Regions from separate parts of the Alteromonas sp. PRIM-21 genome, predicted to be linked through region 2. Evidence: predicted binding sites of a transcription regulator. Region 2 holds the regulator's gene; the other holds the start of a gene.
The links. Region 2 encodes LexA, which represses DNA repair genes until DNA is damaged. Its sites were predicted from a motif close to TACTGTATNNNNATACAGTA; they were not measured.

Region 1: a site for LexA is predicted at 1,846-1,865, ahead of IW644_RS10130 (recombinase RecA). Genes of this name have one in related genera too.

What each region holds. Positions count from the first base shown of each region.
Region 1 is NZ_JADOEK010000006.1:6,586-9,785, reverse strand. Features, by position in the region: gene IW644_RS10140 (DUF885 domain-containing protein) at 1-1,114, shown strand, start outside; gene IW644_RS10135 (hypothetical protein) at 1,117-1,629, shown strand; gene IW644_RS10130 (recombinase RecA) at 1,879-2,604, shown strand; gene IW644_RS10125 (Y-family DNA polymerase) at 2,607-3,200, shown strand, end outside.
Region 2 is NZ_JADOEK010000008.1:116,629-119,828, reverse strand. Features, by position in the region: gene coxB (cytochrome c oxidase subunit II) at 1-788, opposite strand, end outside; gene lexA (transcriptional repressor LexA) at 1,371-1,997, opposite strand; gene IW644_RS12565 (sensor domain-containing diguanylate cyclase) at 2,275-3,200, opposite strand, start outside.

The DNA.
Region 1 (3,200 bases), on a different contig from region 2:
CGAGCAAAAGGCAGCGCTTGCAGAGAAAGGCAAAGCAGCAATAAACAACAGTGTACTGCCTGCATATCAAATGTTTTACGACTTCATGGTAGAGGAATACATTCCTAACGCCCGTGAAGATATTGCCGCAAACAACTGGCCTGATGGTGTGGCCTATTACGCCAATAGAGCCAAGCATTACACCACTACAGATATGACCCCTCAGGAAATCCATGATTTGGGTTTGTCTGAAGTAAAACGCATTCGCGCGCAAATGCAGCAAATTGTAGATGAGCTTGGCTTTGATGGCGACATTAACGACTTCATTAGGTTTTTACGCGAAGATCCACAGTTCTATGCCACCAGCGCTAAAGATTTGCTAAAAGAGGCGTCGTTTATTGCAAAGAAAATGGACGCGAAACTCCCTTCTCTTTTTGAGTATCTACCAAGAACGCCCTACGGTGTAGCCCCCGTGCCAGATGCTATTGCACCTAAATACACAACGGGCCGTTACATCCATCCTAGCCGCGATGATCAGCCAGGATATTACTGGGTAAATACTTACGCTCTTGATAAGCGCCCTTTATATGCGCTGCCTGCTTTGACATTACACGAAGCGGTGCCGGGCCATCACCTTCAAATTTCATTAGCAGCAGAGCTTGAAGACTTACCTATGGTACGTCGCAACACTTACATTTCAGCGTTTGGTGAAGGCTGGGGTCTGTACTCTGAGTTTTTAGGTATTGAAGCAGGTATTTATGAAACGCCGTACGACAACTTCGGTCGCTTAAGCTACGAAATGTGGCGTGCGTGTCGCTTAGTGGTCGATACCGGTATGCATACAATGGGTTGGAGCCGAGAGCAAGCGGTGGACTATATGATGGAAAACACCGCGCTTTCAGAACACAACGTTAATACGGAAATAGACCGCTATATCTCTTGGCCAGCGCAAGCGCTGTCATACAAAATTGGTGAAATCAAAATAAAAGGCCTTCGCGAAAAAGCAGAGACTGCTTTAGGTGAGCGTTTTGACGTGCGCAAATTTCACCGCGCGGTGTTAGAAAATGGCTCAGTTCCACTTTTCATATTGGAACAAAATATCAACACGTTTATAGAAGAACAAAAGGCAAAATAAACATGATCGTTGCATTTGGAGTTATAGGATTACTTATCCTGTTTTTAATTTACTTTGTGCTGCGAGCGCAGAATTTGCAAAAAGAGCTGGCGCTGTTGCGCCACTCGAATAAACAGACCAGTAACAAGGTTACGTATGCTTATCGCAATCTTGTTCTTGTTACAGATGCGTTGGAAAAAAACCTTACCGCGCGTATTGAAAGTGCCTATAAAAGCCGTCTTATTGACCAAACTCAATACAATGCGCTGCACCCGCTTATGCGCAACTTTTCAACCATTATTATGGCTTGTTGTGAAAAAGGTATGTCCCTTGAAGAATCTTTAAATAAGGCATTACAGAATGAAGATGCCACTCTTGAGGAAATTCGTGAAGTGGTGAAGGCCCTACCTAGCAACGTTCGCATGGTATGGGCAAAAAATACAGCAGACGGATTTATTGCTTTTTGCCAAACCGTTACAGCAACCGTAAGCGGTACTGCAGCAAAATCACAAAAAGAACCGTCATCACAAGAGTAGCCTCTTACTCTTATCCCCATGTTAGCGCCGATAAAGTGCTAATTACGCGTTAGGGTCGCCCGCTTTACTGTGTTGTTAGGATTGGCGACCCTCGTCTATATCACTACTCTTTTAAAAGTTTAATCTTTTTACCTTTCCAAACTAATCAGTAAGTTAGCAGTTAAAACAACAAGACAAAAACCTTTTATCTTGAAAAGGGTTGTTGCTGGCCTATAATACTGTATAAAAATACAGTTTATTTTGAGTGCCATGAAAAAGTCGTTATCCGTACTTAACAAGCATCCCCATATTTGGCGGGCCAGAGATAAAAAGCAAAGTGAAGCTAAGTTTTCGCTGGGTTTTCCGTGTCTGGATAAAGCGCTTAACGGGGGCGTGGCTTCTACGGGGCTTGTACGTATTTCCTCACTAACCGGCGTGGGTGAGCTTTCACTCTTTAAACGGGTTATTTGTCAGCATCGCACCCACAAACTGGTGGTGTTTATTAACCCTCCTGGGCTACTTCAATCGCCATGGTTAGAAAATCTGGGGCTTAAAGCGCAACAGGTACTGGTAGTAAAAACAAGTGAAGAACAAGAGTCATTGTGGGCAGCAGAGCAGTGCTTAAAAAGTACGGCTTGCCATTGCGTGGTGCTGTGGAGTAATGCTGTAAATCAAAAAGAAGCACGCCGCCTACAAGTTGCAGCAACGCATAACGATGCGCTGTGCTTGCTGTATACTCCCCCTCAACATCAGACACTACAGACAAGTTTACAAGCCAGCACACCAAGCCAAAACGACAACTCATTGCCCATCACTTTAGATATTGCGCTACTTGGCAAACCCCACGCCTTGTCGGTGAATATACGCAAACAACGTCATGGGTGGCCAAAAGATAACATTGTTATTTCTCATCGGTGGACCCCTGACAATCACGCCATTAAATGGGCCATGGCACATAATACGCTTTCCGATCAGGCTTTACATTCTGTGAGCTAATAATGTTGTGGGCCTATATTTACTGCTATCAACTTACTTTAGACAGCCACTTCAAAGCGGCTACAAGTACACGTGCGCACAGGAAAGGGCTTAGAAACGAATCTGGAGACGAATCTAACGGAAATTCTTCGTCATTACCCTCGAATACACCTATTGCTGTGTATTGCAGCAAAACGAACAAAATTACGCAATGTAATGATATTGCGAAAAAAGAGGGCATTGAAATTGGTCATGGACTTGCCCAAGCCGCGGCGCTGTGCCCCTACGTGCATATTCTGCCTTTCAGTGAAGAAGCCGAAAAGCATATGCTGACGCAGCTAGCCCATAGGCTGTACCCTCTTGCTTCTGACATCGTACTAGACAGCCACATTCATTCGAATAGCGTAAATGGTCTGGCAGTTAGACTAGATAACCTAATCCATTACTATGGCGGGCATAAACCGCTGTGGAAAACCCTAACCCAAGCACTCGAAGAGGCAGATATTCGTTATCATTTTGCTAGCGCATGGACAATTGAGGCTGCAAAGGTATTAGCCCTTCATAAACATAACACCTATTTACATACGCAAAATGACATAAAGAAAGCACTAAGTACG
Region 2 (3,200 bases):
TCGCCCATCCATTTATCAAATTCTGCTGGCTCTTTAGCGATAACCACTACTGGCATATAGCCATGGTCTTTTCCGCAAAGTTCTGCGCACTGCCCGCGATAAATGCCCGGCTCATTGACCTTGGCCCATGACTCGTTAATAAAGCCTGGGTTTGCATCTTTTTTAACGGCAAAATCTGGAACCCACCACGAATGGATAACGTCGTCAGAGGTAATAAGAAAACGTACTTTTTTCCCAGTTGGAATGACTAACGGACGGTCAACTTCAAGCAAGTAATTGTCTGTTTTCTGGAATTTGTTCTCTATTTGCTCACGCTGAGTAGCAAGCAGTGAGTAAAATTCCACGTCGCTGTCCATGTACTTGTAGTGCCATTTCCACTGAGAGCCCGTGACTAACACTGTCATGTCAGGCTCAGACGTATCTTCCATTGCAATAAGCGTGTTCGCCGCCGGCACAGCCATAAAAATTAGAATAAGAAAAGGAACAACGGTCCATGCTATTTCAACCTTCACGTTTTCGTGAAAGTTAGCGGGCTTAGCGCCACGAGACTTCCGATGAAGATACATTGAGGCAAACATCACCCCAAACACGACTACCGCAATCCCTACGCATATAAAGAACATCAGCATATGCAGATCATAAACCTGCCCGCTGATGTCGGTGGCACCGCGTCTTAAATTAAGAGAAGAGACTTCTTCACTGACTTCTTGCGCAAGAAGTAACGGGGAAAAAAGCAAAAACGGTATTGTTGAACACCACTTTGCGAAAACGGTCGTTAGTTGTTTCACTCAGCACCTCCGTAATAGCAAGACCAAAAACGCTGATTATTTTGCGCGCTGCCCTACCAAATGGTTTGCGAACGATTGACCCATCACCTCAACTTGTAAAACAAATTTAGAGTCATTGTTATTATTTTGTTAATCTCTGTATAAGAATTGCGCAATAATGCCGTGCCGTCTAGTCTTTTCTATTAAAAATTTAATGAAGAGGTTAATTTTTAATCATTTTATGTGGCAGGGTTGCGTTACAATTTTGGTAGAGTGGGTATTAGGCGTGCTGACGGCGCTTAAAAAATCAAACGCGCATTTTGAACGGGGAGTTGATAAGGATGAAGCTTTATTTGGTCACAAAATCAACAGTTAACACATCACTTGTCGTGTTTTTCAAACAAACTTTCAAATAATAAATGTGCTTTAGCCACTCTATACTCGGGCCAAATAGCGCATATCTTTCATACAATGGTGATGTCATATTTCATAATTTTGAAACATACCAATAAACGCTAAACTAAGAAAATTAACTAAAATTTGGTACTAAAAGACATAAAAAAAGCGGCTAATACGCCGCTTTTGATTGAAGATGCTAAAACCTTACATCCAGTCGGCGTTTCTTATCACACCCACGGCAATACCTTCTATAGCAAAAGGCTCATTAGCAAGGTCTACTTTAATTGGCGAAAACTCTTCGTTTTCAGCATGAAGTAATACTTCACGACCGCGCTTTTCTAAACGCTTAACCGTAACGTCTTCATCCACCCGCGCTACAACTACCTGACCGTTGTGGACATCAGTCGTGCGATGTACAGCAAGAAGATCGCCATCCAAGATACCTATGTCCTTCATACTCATGCCGTTTACACGAAGTAAAAAGTCTGCCTGAGGCTGAAACAAAGCAGGGTCGACTTTGTAGTGAGATTCTACATGCTCTTGTGCCAAAATTGGCTCACCAGCCGCCACGCGCCCGATTAGAGGCAGACCTTCTTCTTCTGGTGCGGTGTCCTCAAGGGGGATATTTAGCTTAATACCACGAGAGGTACCAGGCAAAATTTCAATTACGCCCTTACGCGCCAATGCCTTCAAATGTTCTTCTGCTGCGTTGGCAGAACGAAAACCAAGTTGACGAGCAATTTCCGCACGCGTAGGCGGCATTCCCGTTTCTTGCATGGTTGTTTTAATAAGTTCTAAAACTTCAGTTTGTCGAGCTGTGAGTGGGCGCATAAAAGACCTGTCTGTTCATACAGTTCCTGTAAGTATATACACCTAAAAACAAATAACAAGTAGTAAGCCTTGTGAGAAAAGCTCTAGGTGCTTTTAACATTCTTTATTTCCTATAAAAAATGTAGCCATTTCGTAACCCCATTATCACGAAACTGACACGCTCAACGCTTAGTGTAATTTTGGGCAGATGTTAATTACCCTACAAATAAAACTTAATTCATTAATTACAATGGAAAATTTATGAAACTAACTAAGAAAATACTCACGGTATTAGTCGTCACTCAAGAATAACTTGATTTCGGCCATTCTTTTTCGCCGTATATAGCAGTTTATCAGCTTTTGAAAGTAACCCACTAAAGTCAAGGTTCAAGCTATCCTCAGCAAAAACGGCACCAATACTTATTGTTACAGATATCGTGTCTTTCTTGTATCTAACTTCTGTTTTTTCAACAGCCTCTCGAAGTTTGTTAAATCGCATTTCTTCGTCTTTTTTGTTGTCTGAAATTGCTACTATCGCAAACTCTTCTCCACCAAGACGTGAAACAATATCGGGCTCCACATAATATTCTTCTATTAGGTGGGCTACTGAAATTAGGGCTTGGTCCCCTGCATCATGTCCATAAGTATCGTTAACTTTTTTAAAGTGGTCTATATCGATTACCGCTACGCTCACTCTATTGCTTTGTGCAGAGAGTTGATGGCATTTATCAACAAAAGCTCGCCGATTGTACAGCCCAGTTAGCGAATCAGTCATAGCCAGCTTACGCAACTTCTCTTCAGCTATCGCACGCGCTTCTTCCAGCTCTACCGCATAGAAAAGACCTGCTAATGCGTCTAATAAAGGTTGTAAAAACTCTGCATCATCTAAGGCGTAGGGCTCGAATTTATTGGCTAAACCAATCATGCCCACTACTCTATCTTTAACCTTAATCGGTAGCCCTAAAAACCGACTAATGCGGGGGTGCCCTTGCGGCACCCCTTTTGAGTTTGGATGACTTCCTGAGGTATTACTTATCGTTACCTCACCGGTTAAAATCGTGGTACCAAAAAGGTTATCAAAGCTAGCGAAATACAAGTTCCGCTTTTTGTACTCGTTGTATTGCGTGAAGCTACTGCTGTCCCACACTATTTCAGAAATAGCATGAATAAACAGCTTCGAGGCATCGCCTTCGCCTTTCATTTGCCCAATGAAAGCAAACTGAC